2 regions of the Streptomyces sp. SX-6 genome follow, and region 2 is predicted to be linked to the other one. Evidence: riboswitches for the same ligand, from Rfam matches in the RefSeq annotation. Region 2 holds a riboswitch; the other holds the start of a gene.
The links. Region 2 has a riboswitch for glycine ahead of gcvT (glycine cleavage system aminomethyltransferase GcvT). Riboswitches for the same ligand answer to the same signal wherever they lie in the genome.
Positions count from the first base shown of each region.

Region 1: it holds a riboswitch for glycine, as region 2 does, so the genes downstream of both, gcvP (aminomethyl-transferring glycine dehydrogenase) here and gcvT (glycine cleavage system aminomethyltransferase GcvT) in region 2, are expected to answer to the same signal.

Region 1 is NZ_JBTHHU010000007.1:6,861-13,774, forward strand. Features, by position in the region: gene ftsR (transcriptional regulator FtsR) at 1-642, shown strand, start outside; gene ACV530_RS10360 (bifunctional nuclease family protein) at 693-1,166, shown strand; gene ACV530_RS10365 (MerR family transcriptional regulator) at 1,349-2,035, shown strand; gene ACV530_RS10370 (DNA polymerase IV) at 2,115-3,482, shown strand; gene ACV530_RS10375 (PRC-barrel domain-containing protein) at 3,499-3,828, opposite strand; glycine riboswitch at 3,945-4,053, shown strand; glycine riboswitch at 4,055-4,174, shown strand; gene gcvP (aminomethyl-transferring glycine dehydrogenase) at 4,239-6,914, shown strand, end outside.
Region 2 is NZ_JBTHHU010000036.1:29,520-36,433, forward strand. Features, by position in the region: gene ACV530_RS30710 (L-serine ammonia-lyase) at 1-869, opposite strand, end outside; gene glyA (serine hydroxymethyltransferase) at 1,063-2,337, opposite strand; gene gcvH (glycine cleavage system protein GcvH) at 2,372-2,749, opposite strand; gene gcvT (glycine cleavage system aminomethyltransferase GcvT) at 2,819-3,934, opposite strand; glycine riboswitch at 4,082-4,194, opposite strand; gene ACV530_RS30730 (enhanced serine sensitivity protein SseB) at 4,581-5,354, shown strand; gene ACV530_RS30735 (enhanced serine sensitivity protein SseB C-terminal domain-containing protein) at 5,481-6,260, shown strand; gene ACV530_RS30740 (ABC transporter permease) at 6,509-6,914, shown strand, end outside.

The DNA.
Region 1 (6,914 bases), on a different contig from region 2:
CGTTTCTTGGAGGCGGAGGGCCTGGTCGAGCCCCAGCGCACGCCGTCCGGCTACCGCAAGTTCAGCACGTCGGACGTCGAGCGGCTGGGGCATGTGCTGCGCATGCAGCGCGACCACTATCTCCCTCTGAAGGTCATCCGGGAGCATCTGGACGCCATGGCCCGGGGCGAGCGGGTGCAGCTGCCCGCTCCCGCCCCGGCGCGGGACGCCCTGGAGCTCCCGGAGGGCTCGGACGGGCCCCAGGCCCCCGAGACCGGCCCCACGGCCCCTGCCGCGGCCCGGGCCGGCCGGGAGGAGCTGCTGGCCACCACGGGCGTGACCGAGGGCGAGCTGGCGGAATGGGAGTCGTACGGCCTGCTCGGCGCCTACCCGGACGGCGGATTCGACGCCGACGCCCTGGCGATCGCCAAGCTCGTCGCCGATCTCGGCCGTTTCGGTCTGGAGCCGCGTCATCTGCGTGTCATGAAGGCCGCCGCCGAGCGCGAGGCAGGGCTTGTCGAACAAGTGGTCGCACCCCTGCGCAGGCACCGCAATCCGCAGACCAGGGCGCACGCGGAAGCCACTGTCCGGGAGCTTGCGACGCTGTCCGTACGGCTGCACGCGGCCCTGGTCCAGGCGGCGCTGCGCAACCGAGCGCAGTGAGGCGGCGGCCCGACTACCCAAACCTGCCGGGCACGGCCTAGGGTTGCTGTGTGAACGAGCTCGATGTCGTGGGTGTCCGGGTCGAAATGCCCTCCAACCAGCCGATCGTGCTCCTGCGTGAAGTGGGAGGCGACCGCTACCTCCCCATCTGGATCGGACCGGGGGAGGCGACGGCGATCGCCTTCGCCCAGCAGGGCATGGCCCCTGCCAGGCCGCTGACCCATGACCTTTTCAAGGATGTGCTGGACGCGGTGGGGCAGCAGCTCGCTGAGGTGCGCATCACGGATCTCCGTGAGGGCGTGTTCTACGCGGAGCTCGTCTTCGCCAGCGGGGTGGAGGTCAGCGCGAGGCCATCCGACGCCATAGCGCTGGCACTGCGCACCGGGACGCCGATCTACGGCAGCGACGGTGTGCTGGACGATGCCGGCATCGCCATCCCGGATGAGCAGGAGGACGAGGTCGAGAAGTTCCGCGAGTTCCTCGACCAGATCTCACCGGAAGACTTCGGCACCAACAGCCAGTGAGGTATGCGGCGGCCGCACCAGGTCGTCGGCCCTGTGGGGCATTCGAGTAGCTTTTCCCGTTACCGGGACACGTAAAACCACTCTCTGGGTGATTATCACTCGGCGTGCCGAGTGTGGCGATCGTTGACGCACCCCGAGCGACTGCCTACCGTCGAGAGGGCAGGTCAAGGACGGAGGTCGGCGTGAGAAGCACGGGCGACGGTACAGCGGTCGGCAGTCCGTATCCGCTGCATGGGGGAACGGTCGAACCGGTGACCCGCCCCCATGGCCTGAAAGGCATGGGGGGCGCCCCTGTCCCCGCCGCGGCGGCGGTCACCGCGCCGCGCGGGCGGAACTCCCAGGGGGAGGTCGGCGCAGAAAGCGGAGCAACAGGCTCCGAGGTCATCGGATACAGGGGGCCGACCGCATGCGCGGCGGCCGGTATCACCTATCGGCAGCTGGACTACTGGGCGCGTACGGGGCTCGTCGAGCCCAGTGTGCGGCCCGCGTACGGTTCGGGCAGCCAGCGGCTCTACAGCTTCCGGGACGTGGTCGTCCTCAAGATCGTCAAGCGGCTGCTGGACACGGGCGTGTCCCTGCAGAACATCCGCACCGCCGTGCAGCACCTGAGCTCGTGCGGCATGGCCGATCTGGCGCAGATGACGCTGATGAGCGACGGCGCCACGGTGTACGAGTGCGCGTCGCCCGACGATGTCGTCGGGCTTCTGCAGGGCGGCCAGGGGGTCTTCGGCATCGCGGTCGGCGTGGTGTGGCGGGACGTCGAGAGCGCGCTCGCCCAGCTGCACGGTGAGCGTGTCGACACCGGCGAGACGCTCATCGGGCACAACCCCATGGACGAGCTGGCGCGGCGCCGCAACCGGGCCGGCTGACCGTCGGCCGGGCCGCATTCCGGGCATCTCCAGTCGCGCATACGTGCGATTGTCAGTGGTGTGCGGCAGCATCGATCATGTGAGAGATGCCCCCACCATCCTGCACCTGGACATGGACGCCTTCTACGCTTCGGCGGAGCAGGCGGCCAAGCCCAGCCTGCGCGGGAAACCGGTGGTGGTGGGCGGCATCGGTCCCCGTGGCGTGGTGGCCACGGCGTCGTACGAGGCGCGCGTCTTCGGCGTCCATTCGGCCATGGCGACGGCCCAGGCCCGGCGGCTCTGTCCCAACGCCGCGTATCTGACCCCGAGGTTCTCCCTGTACCGCGGGGTCAGCGAGGTGGTCATGGGGCTGCTGGGCGAGCTGTCGCCGCTGGTGGAGCCGCTGAGCCTCGACGAGGCCTTCGTGGATCTCGAGGCCGGGGGCGTCGAGCCCTCCTTGGCGGCCGTCCGTGCCGTCGGTGAAAAGCTGCGGCGGGACATCCGGGCGGCGACCGGGCTCAGCGGGTCGGTGGGGCTCGCGGGGTCCAAGATGCTGGCGAAGATCGCGTCCGAGCAGGCCAAGCCCGACGGGCTTCTCGTCATCGAGCCCGGCACCGAGAGGGAGCTCCTGGGCCCGATGTCGGTGCGGGTGATCCCGGGCGTCGGTCCGGCGACCGCCGAGACCCTGCGGAAGGCCGGCATCCACACGGTGGCGGAGACGGCCGAGGCGGGTGAGGCGGAGCTGGTCAGGCTGCTCGGCAAGGCGCACGGCGCGGGGCTGCACGCCCTCGCGACCGGCCATGACGACCGCCCGGTCGTGGCCGAGCGCGATGCCAAGTCCGTGTCGGTCGAGGACACCTTCGCCGAGGACCTGACCGACCGGGTCCGGGTGCAGCTCGAGATCGCCCGCCTCGCGGACCGCTGCGTCCAGCGGCTGAGGGCCGCCGGGAGATCGGGGCGCACGGTCGTCATCAAGGTGCGGCGCTACGACTTCTCCACCCTGACCCGCTCGGAGACCCTGCGCGGTCCGACCGACGACCCCGTCGTGGTCCGCGAGGCCGCGGCCCGGCTGATCGAGACGGTCGACACGACGGCGGGAGTGCGGCTGCTGGGGGTCGGGGTCAGCGGTCTCGCCGACTACACCCAGGAGGACCTCTTCGCGCAGGCGGCGGGTGACGCGGCCGAGGCCGGTGCGCAGGAGGCCGCCGAGGCCCCGGTGCGGGAGGAGGCGAGCGCTGTGCCGAGGCCACGGCAGTGGCTGCCGGGGCTGGACGTCCTGCATGCCGAGCACGGGCCGGGGTGGGTGCAGGGGAGCGGGGTCGGCAAGGTCACGGTCCGCTTCGAGGTGCCCTGGTCCGGCCCGGGGCGCGTGCGCACGTTCGCGGTCGACGACCCCGCCCTCGAGCCCGCCGACCCCCTGCCGCTGATACGGCCCACCGGGAGCGGGGCGCAGGAGCCGGCGCCCTGACCGGTGCGCGGTGCGTTCACGAGGGCAGGTCGAGGCGGTAGTGCCGGTAGAGCTGCAGCTCCTGTTCGGGGGAGAGGTGGCGGCCGACGCCGAAATCGGGCGCCTCCTTGATGAGCGCCCGTTCATAGGGGATGCGCAGGGTGTCGTCCACGACCTCGCTAGGCTCCAGCGGCACGAAGGCGTCCCGGCTGAACAGCCCCGTGCGGACGGCGGCCCACTCCGGCTCCCCGGTCGCGTCGTCCAGGTAGACCTCGTCCACCGTGCCGATCTTCGCGCCGTGGCGGTCGTATGCCTTGCGGCCGATCAGGCTCCGGGGGTCGACGTCGGTCTGCATGCTTCCTCCCATGGGGCACCACGAGAACCATTGGGGCACCACGAGAACCACGAAAAGCCACAAAGCGGTAAGCGGCCACTCGGGAGATCCGCCCGTGGAGACCCGCTGGTAGGCTGGCGATTGGCCGCAGAACCCGTGCGGGAGAGTCCTCCTGAGGGCCCTGATGGGCATCGACGGAGGCGCCGAAGGAGCAAATCCTCCCCGGAATCTCTCAGGCACCCGTACCGTACGGGCAAGGTCACTCTGGAAAGCAGGTCGGGCCCCGGCCGGGTACCACGCCGAGCCCCTCCTCACCGACGGTGAAAGCCGGGTGCTCCGCGGCCCGGTGAAGCTCTCAGGTCGAGATGACAGAGGGGGAGGCCGTCGGGGTGCCCATGTCGTGGTGCCCCTCGCAGGTCGCAACGACCAGGAGGCCTCCGCAGATGACCGCCCACCGCATCTCCCTTTCCGACCTGGAGCGCGGAATCCCCTTCGCCGACCGCCACATAGGGCCCGACGACGAGGCCCAGGCCAAGATGCTCGCCCAGGTCGGCTTCGGCTCGCTCGACGAACTCACCGCCGCCGCCGTGCCCGAGGTGATCAAGAGCACCGAGGCCCTCGGCCTGCCCGCCCCCCGTACCGAGGCCGAGGTCCTCGCCGAGCTGCGTGAGCTCGCGGACCGCAACCAGGTGCTCGCCCCGATGATCGGGCTCGGCTACCACGGCACGTTCACCCCGCCGGTGATCCTGCGCAACGTCATGGAGAACCCCGCCTGGTACACGGCCTACACGCCCTACCAGCCGGAGATTTCGCAGGGCCGCCTCGAGGCCCTCCTCAACTTCCAGACCGTCGTCGCCGATCTGACCGGCCTGCCCACCTCCGGGGCCTCCCTGCTCGACGAGGGCACCGCCGCGGCCGAGGCGATGGCGCTCTCCCGCCGCGTCGGCAAGGTGAAGAACGGCGTCTTCCTCGTGGACGCGGACACCCTGCCGCAGACGACCGCCGTCCTGCGCACCCGCGCCGAACCCACCGGAGTCGAGGTCGTCGTCACCGACCTCTCCGGCGGCATCCCCGACGAGATCGCCGAGCGGGGCGTCTTCGGCGTGCTGCTCCAGTACCCCGGTGCCTCCGGTGCCGTGCGCGACCTCGGGCCGGTCGTCGAACGGGCCCATGAACTCGGCGCGATCGTCACCGTCGCCGCCGACCTGCTCGCGCTCACGCTCCTCACCCCGCCCGGCGAGCTGGGTGCCGACATCGCGGTCGGCACCACCCAGCGCTTCGGCGTCCCCATGGGATTCGGCGGCCCGCACGCCGGATACATGGCCGTGCGCGAGCAGTACGCCCGCAGCCTCCCCGGCCGCCTGGTCGGCGTCTCGGTCGACGCGGACGGCAACAAGGCCTACCGCCTCGCGCTGCAGACCCGCGAACAGCACATCCGCCGCGAGAAGGCCACCAGCAACATCTGCACCGCCCAGGTGCTGCTCGCGGTCATGGCCGGCATGTACGCCGTGTACCACGGCCCGGACGGCCTCGCGGCCATCGCCCGCCGTACCCACCGCTACGCCACGCTGCTCGCCGAAGGGCTGCGCGCGGGCGGCGTCGAGGTCGTGCACGGCGCGTACTTCGACACCCTCACCACGCGCGTGCCCGGCCGGGCGGCCGAGGTCGTGGAGGCCGCCCGCGAACGGGGCGTCAACCTGCGCCTGGTGGACGCCGACCGGGTCGGCATCGCGTGCGACGAGACCACGACCCGGGACCAGCTGGCAGCCGTCTGGGCCGCGTTCGGAGTCGAGGCCGACATCGAGGCCCTCGACGCGTCGGCCGCCGACACGCTGCCGGAGAACCTGCTGCGCCAGGGCGACTACCTCACCCACCCGGTCTTCCACAACCACCGCTCCGAGACCGCGATGCTGCGCTACCTGCGTCGGCTCGCCGACCGGGACTACGCGCTGGACCGCGGCATGATCCCGCTCGGTTCCTGCACCATGAAGCTCAACGCCACGACCGAGATGGAACCGGTCACCTGGCCGGAGTTCGCCGCGCTGCACCCCTTCGCCCCGGTCGGGCAGGCCCGCGGCTACCTCACGCTCATCACCGAACTCGAGGAGCGGCTGGCCGAGATCACCGGCTACGACAAGGTGTCGATCCAGCCGAACGCGGGCTCGCAGGGCGAACTCGCCGGGCTGCTGGCCGTACGGGCCTACCACCGCGCCAACGGGGACGAGCAGCGCACGGTCTGCCTCATCCCCTCCTCCGCGCACGGCACCAACGCCGCCAGCGCCGTGATGGCCGGCATGAAGGTCGTCGTGGTGAAGACGGGCGAGGACGGTGAGGTCGACGCCGCCGACCTGCGTGCCAAGATCGAGCAGTACCGCGACGAACTGGCCGTGCTCATGGTCACCTACCCGTCCACGCACGGGGTGTTCGAGGAGCACATCAGCGAGATCTGCGCCCTCGTGCACGACGCGGGCGGCCAGGTGTACGTGGACGGGGCCAACCTCAACGCGCTGGTCGGACTGGCGGAACCGGGCAAGTTCGGCGGCGACGTCTCGCACCTGAACCTGCACAAGACCTTCTGCATCCCGCACGGCGGCGGCGGTCCGGGCGTCGGCCCGGTCGCGGTCCGCGCCCACCTCGCCCCGTACCTGCCCAACCACCCGTTGCAGCCCACCGCGGGCCCGGCCACGGGCGTCGGGCCGGTCTCGGCCGCGCCGTGGGGCTCGGCGGGCATCCTGCCGATCTCCTGGGCGTACGTGCGCCTGATGGGCGGCGAGGGCCTCAAGCGCGCCACCCAGGTCGCGGTGCTCGGCGCCAACTACATCGCCAAGCGCCTCGAGCCGCACTACCCGGTGCTCTACACCGGCCCGGGCGGGCTGGTCGCGCACGAGTGCATCGTCGACCTGCGCCCGCTCACCAAGGCGACCGGGGTGACCGTGGACGATGTCGCCAAGCGCCTGATCGACTACGGCTTCCACGCGCCCACCATGTCGTTCCCGGTGGCCGGCACCCTGATGATCGAGCCCACCGAGAGCGAGGACCTCACCGAGCTGGATCGTTTCTGCGAGGCGATGATCGCCATCCGGGCCGAGATCGACAAGGTCGGCTCCGGGGAGTGGGAC
Region 2 (6,914 bases):
GCGGTGACGACGCGGCCGCCCGCGGCGTTCTCCTCGTTGACCGCCATGGCGTAGACCGTGATCCACTCCATCGCGCGGGCCTGCGGGTCGCCCTCGGCGCGCAGCTGGCGCGCGGTGCTGGCGGCGCGGCGGCGGACCTTCAGGCCGCCGGGGAGGATGCCCTCGCGGGACATGCCGCGCGCGACGCAGGCCTGCATCACGCGCCAGATCTCCAGCAGCCCCTCGCGGATCTCGGTCTCGGTGCGCCAGGCCTTCTCGTTCTCCAGCATCAGCGCGGAGATCGACAGGCCGGTCTCGCGGGAGAGGCGCAGCAGCTCGTCACCGGTGCGGAAGGGGTACTTCAGGACGGTGTCGTCGAGGACGATCCGGTCGGCGCCCACCGCGTCCTCGTCGATGACGAAGCCGCCGCCGACCGAGTAGTAGGTCTTCTCCAGCAGGGGGGCGCCCGCCTCGTCGTAGGCGAAGAGGGTCATGCCGTTCGCGTGGTACGGCAGGGCGCGGCGGCGGTGGAGGATCAGCTGGGCCGACTCGTCGAAGTCGATCTCGTGGTCCGAGCCGATCTCGGCGCCGAGCAGGCGCAGCCGCTTGGTGGTGCGGATGCGCTCGACCTCGTCGTCGGCGGTCTCGACGTCGACGGTGCGGGGGGAGTGGCCCTCGAGGCCGAGCAGGACGGCCTTGGGCGTGCCGTGGCCGTGGCCGGTGGCACCGAGGGAGCCGAAGAGCTCCGCGCGCACGGACGTGGTCTGCGCGAGCAGGCCGTCCTTCTTGAGACGCCCCACGAACATGCGGGCGGCGCGCATCGGGCCGACCGTATGGGAGCTGGACGGGCCTATGCCGATCGAGAAGAGATCGAAGACGGAGATGGCCACGGTGGCAGCTCCTTGTGGTTCGGGGGCGGTACAGGGGGGAAGCCCGCTTCTCAGTGTGCGTGATGCGGGTGGTTTTGCGCCGGGGGCCGGTGGTGATGCGGCGCACGTTCGCCGGCCCCGGTCACGGTACGGGGGCGTCGGTTCACTGTGGAGTGTGCCCGACGCCCCCTACCGGCTGGTTAACCCGGAGTTACTACAGACCGGGGTAGAGCGGGTACTTGTCCGCCAGGGCCGTGACACGGGCCTTGAGGGCGGCCGCGTCGGCCGTCCCGAAGGGAGAGGGCGCCTTGAGCGCCTCGGCGATGATGTCGGCGACCTCGCGGAAGTCCTCCGCCGTGAAGCCGCGCGTGGCCAGCGCCGGGGTGCCGATCCGCAGGCCCGAGGTGACCATCGGGGGGCGCGGGTCGTTCGGGATGGCGTTGCGGTTGACCGTGATGCCGACCTCGTGGAGACGGTCCTCCGCCTGCTGCCCGTCGAGCTCGCTGTTGCGCAGGTCGACCAGGACCAGGTGGACGTCGGTGCCGCCGGACAGGACGGAGACGCCGACCTCCGTGACGTCGTCCTGGACCAGGCGCTCGGCCAGGATCTTCGCGCCCTCGAGGGTGCGCCGCTGGCGGTCCTTGAACTCCTCGCTCGCCGCGACCTTGAACGAGACCGCCTTGGCCGCGATCACGTGCTCGAGCGGGCCGCCCTGCTGGCCGGGGAAGACCGCCGAGTTGATCTTCTTGGCGAGCTCGGCCGTGGACAGGATCACACCGCCGCGCGGGCCGCCCAGGGTCTTGTGCGTGGTGGTGGTCACCACGTGCGCGTGCGGCACCGGGGAGGGGTGCAGCCCGGCGGCGACCAGGCCCGCGAAGTGGGCCATGTCGACCATCAGGTACGCGCCGACCTCGTCGGCGATCCGGCGGAAGGCCGCGAAGTCCAGCTGACGCGGGTAGGCGGACCAGCCGGCGACGATCAGCTTCGGGCGGTGCTCCTTGGCGAGGCGCTCGACCTCCTCCATGTCGACCAGGTTGGTCTTCTCGTCGACGTGGTAGGCGACCACGTTGTAGAGCTTGCCGGAGAAGTTGATCTTCATGCCGTGGGTCAGGTGCCCGCCGTGGGCGAGGTTCAGACCCAGGATGGTGTCGCCGGGGGAGAGCAGGGCGAACATCGCGGCGGCGTTGGCCTGCGCACCGGAGTGCGGCTGGACGTTCGCGTGCTCGGCGCCGAAGAGCGCCTTGATCCGGTCGATCGCGATCTGCTCGACGACGTCGACGTGCTCGCAGCCGCCGTAGTAGCGGCGGCCCGGGTAGCCCTCGGCGTACTTGTTGGTGAGGACGGAGCCCTGGGCCTCCATGACGGCGACCGGAGCGAAGTTCTCCGACGCGATCATCTCGAGGGTGGACTGCTGGCGGTGGAGTTCGGCGTCGACAGCGGCGGCGACGTCGGGGTCGAGCTCATGGAGGGAGCTGTTCAGCAGAGACATGAGTTCTTCCTGGGGCAAGGGGCGGGCGGAGGGGTCAGCCTGCGGTGAAGGCCTCGTACTCGGCGGCGGTCAGCAGGTCCGCCGGCTCGTCCGTGATCTTCACCTTGAACAGCCAGCCGCCCTCGAGGGGGGCGGAGTTCACCAGCGCGGGGTCGTCCACGACGTCCTGGTTGGCCTCGACGACCTCACCCGTGACCGGGGCGAACAGGTCGCTGACCGACTTGGTCGACTCCAGCTCGCCACAGGTCTCGCCCGCGGTGATCGTGTCACCGACCGCGGGGAGCTGGGCGTAGACGACGTCACCGAGCGCGTTGGCCGCGAACTCCGTGATGCCGACCGTCGCCACACCGTTCTCGGCGGCCGACAGCCACTCGTGCTCCTTGGTGTAGCGCAGCTGCTGGGGGTTGCTCATGGGTCGATTCTCCTGTACGTGCGGGGATGCTGGTGCAACGGGTCTTGACAGGTGAGACGGAAGCGGAAGTCAGCGGTCCCTCTTGTAGAAGGGAAGCGCCACTACCTCGTACGGCTCGTGGCTGCCGCGGATGTCGACGGCGACGCCCTCGGTTCCGGGCGCCGCGTGGGCCGCGTCCACGTACGCGATCGCGACCGGCTTGCCGAGCGTGGGGGAGGGGGCGCCCGAGGTCACCTCGCCGATGACCTCGTCGCCCGCGACGACCGGGTACCCGGCGCGCGGCACCCGGCGGCCGGCGGCGACCAGGCCGACGAGCTTGCGGGGCGGGGCGGTCCGGGCGCGTTCGGCGGCGGCCTCGAGCGCGGCGCGGCCGACGAAGTCGCCGGGCTTGTCGAACTTCACGACCCGGCCGAGCCCCGCGTCGAACGGGGTCGTCGCGGCGGTCAGCTCGTGCCCGTACAGCGGCATGCCCGCCTCCAGGCGCAGGGTGTCCCGGCAGGAGAGGCCGCAGGGCACCAGGCCCGCGCCGGCCCCGGCCTCGGTCAGCGCCTGCCACAGCTTCTCGGCGTCACCGGGCGCGACGAACAGCTCGAAGCCGTCCTCGCCGGTGTAGCCGGTGCGGGCGATCAGCGGGGACACGCCCGCGACCGTGCCGGGCAGGCCCGCGTAGTACTTCAGGCCGTCCAGGTCGGCGTCGGTGACGGAGGCCAGGATGCCGGGGGAGGCCGGGCCCTGGACGGCGATGAGCGCGTAGTTGTCGCGGTCGTCGCGGACGGCCGTCTCGAAGCCGGCCGCCCGCTCGGTGAGCGCGTCCAGCACCGTCTGGGCGTTGGAGGCGTTGGCGACCACCATGTACTCCTGCTCGGCCAGGCGGTAGACGATCAGGTCGTCCAGGATGCCGCCGTCGGCGTTGCAGATCATGGTGTACCGGGCGCGGCCGACGGCCAGCGCGGAGAGGTTGCCGACCAGCGCGTGGTCCAGGGCCTGGCTGGCGCCGGGGCCGGTGAGGGTGATCTCGCCCATGTGCGAGAGGTCGAAGAGCCCGGCACGGGTACGGACGGCGAGGTGCTCGTCGCGCTCGCTGCCGTAGCGCAGGGGCATGTCCCAGCCCGCGAAGTCGGTCATCGTCGCGCCGAGGGCGCGGTGCAGCGCGTCGAGGGCGGTGTGACGGGGTACGGCGGTCATGGCTGGGCTCCCGGGCAGACGTCGCGAGGATCTGGCCTCCCCATCTGTCATCGGAACCTGAGAGGTTCACCGAGAGCTCCGCTGGGGAACTCCGGCTTGCACCTTGGGTGGGGCCGTCGTACGCGGCGGCCCGCTTTTCAGATCTGCCTCACCCGCGCGGTACGGGGCCTGAGAGATTCAAGGGAGGAACTTGCTCCTTCGGCGCCCGGTGTGCACGGTGCGGTTGCGGCGTGCTGCCGGGGCTCTCCCGCGCGGATTCGAGCGGCCGGTATGCAGTTGGTGCCGTGCGTAGTGCCGTGCGGCGGGCACATCATTGCACGTACGAGCGTGCGATGGGCCGTCTGAGGGGTACCGATTTGGCACCGCCGGGGAAGGGTGCCCCTGCCCCGCCCTTTCACCGTTTCTTCCGGGGCTCCGCCCCGGACCCCGAAACCGCGCTCCGCACGGTTGTCCTCAATCGCCGGACGGGCTGGATTTTCGCGCCCGCGCTGAAAATCAAGCCCGGCCCGGCACTATCAAGCCCGTCCGGCGATTGAGGACGAGCGGCGAAGCCGCGACAGGGGTCTGGGGCGCAGCCCCAGGCGGGGCCCGGGGCGCATCCCCCCACCCACCGGCGAGCCCAGGCGCAGCCGTTAAGGTGCCGGGGATGAGCATTCCCGAGCAGTACCGGAGCGAAGCGCAAGCGCAGGCGGCATGGCCCGCCAACGCACTCGAGGAGGTGCTCGCCGCCTCCGTGGGGGCACCCGGCGCGGGTGCGCGGATCCTCGAGGCGCTCGGCCGCAGCCTGGTGTGGATTCCGCTGCCGAACGGCGGCGGGGAAGGCGACGCCGGCCTCGACATCCCCACCATGGAGCTCGGCGGAGCCGCGTACGTACCGGTCTTCAGCTCCGAGCAGGAGTTCCTGCGCGTGGCCGGGGCACAGATGCCCTTCACCGTCGCGCCCGCCGTCGAGTTCGCGCGCGGCCTGCCCCCGCAGGCCGGCATCGTGGTCAACCCCGAGGGCACCGTCGGCGTGCCCCTGCCGCCGCCCGCCGTGGCCGAGTTGTGCCGGGCCGGGCGCGTCCGCCTCACGGGGGAGCCGACCGGGGGCCGGGTGCGGCTGCACCAGCCCGACTGGCAGGACGAGCCCACCGCCTTCCTCGCCGCCGCCGGGCTCGAGTTCACCGCGGTCCGCGTGGTCCGCACGGCGCGCCGGGCCCTCGCCTCCGTCGAGGGCGGCGCCCCCTCGCTGTTCGTCGGCGTCGAGCTCGACCTGCCCGACGACGACAGCCGCGAGGCCACCATGGCCGCCCTCGGCCGTGCGCTGGGCTCCGTCCCCGTGCTCTGGCCCGTACAGCTCGTCTTCCTCGACGTGGCGAACGACCCCGTCGGCGACTGGATGCGTGAACAGGTCCGTCCGTTCTACGACCGTGACCGGTGACTGGCCCCCTGTCCGCCACCGCTCCCTCGTAAGCTGGTTGGACGACCGTACGGAGTGCGCCACCGCGCCCTGCCGCGGTGAGACGAACCCGGTGGCAGAGACGGCCGAGAGAAGAGGCGGACCCAGGTGAGCGCGGGCGCGGAGAGCGGCGTGGAGCAGGTGCTGCGCCAAGTGGCGCCCGGAGGGTACGAGGCCTACGAGGCGTTGCTGCGTGCCGTTGCCGAGGGCAGCCTCTGGATGCTGCTGTGGCACGGCCAGGCCGGTTCGCCCGATGCGCAGTACGGGAACATGGAGGTCGACGGGCTCGGCTACGCGCCCTGTGTCACCTCCGCCCGGGAGCTCGCCGCCAGCGGCTGGAGCCGGGCCCACGAGATCGTCCCCGGCCGTTCCCTCGCCGCCTCGCTCTACCCCGGCCGCTGGGGCCTGTGGCTCAACCCGCACGCGCCCGGCGGCGGCGTCGGCATCCCCTGGCTCGACCTGCGCCGGATCGCCGGCGGCCTGGACCGGCTGCCCGCGGGGCCGCTGCGGCTGAGCGACCCGGCCGGCGACCTGCCCGACGCGGGGCAGTTCTACGCCCTGCTCACCCAGCACGCCCAGCGCACCCCGGCCGTCCGCGCGCTGCGCCGCGCCTGGGTGCGGCCGACGCTGGGGGACCCGTACCTGGCGATCGGGCTCGAGCTGTACGACACCTCCCAAGCCACCGTCGAGGCGGTGCAGTTGATGATGCGCCAGTCGGTCGGCGCGGTGCCCGAGGGGGTGCCGGTGTCCACGGTGGCGATGTCGGACGAGTACGACCCTGTCGCCATGTGGATGCGGGCCAACGCCCGCCCGTTCTACGACCGTGACGACCGGGGCGGCCCCGCGCCCGCGGCGGGCTACGGCTACCCGCAGCAGCGCGCGTACTGAGCGCATAACGGAACTCTCCTCCGCACATCACGGTTGCGCATCCTTTGCACCCCGGGTCTGGCGGGTGATCGCGAGCGCGTTGAAGACTCCCGCTCCAAGGGCCATCGGTCCTGTACGACCTGCTCCGCACGTGTTGAACAAGCACAGCGTCCCGCACCACAGCACCACTTGCACCAGTGATGTGAGCCAGCCGCTCAAGCGGCAGGGGTGGCCCGGCAGTTCGCCGGTCGAGAGGGGTCCTCCAGACGATGACGGCACCATCGCCCGATACCAGCACGACCGAACCTTCGGTCGACTTCGTCGGGGCCGGTCTTCCGGCCAAGGCCATCGAGGGCCGCTCCCCGTGGCGTATCGCGTGGACACGGCTCAAGCGCGACAAGTGGGCTCTCGGCGGTGGCATCGTGGTGGTGCTGCTGATCCTGGTCGCGATCCTGGCCCCGGTCATCGTGCACTTCCTCGGCCATCCGCCGAACGATTTCCACGAGGACCAGATCGATTCCCTCACCGGCCTCCCGAAGAAGTCCTGGGGCGGCATCGACGGGGACTTCCTGCTCGGCAGCGAACCCACCAACGGCCGCGACGTGTTCAGCCGCGTCGTCTACGGCACCCGGGTCTCGCTGATCGTCGCCTTCCTCTCCGCGGTGGTCGCGGTGG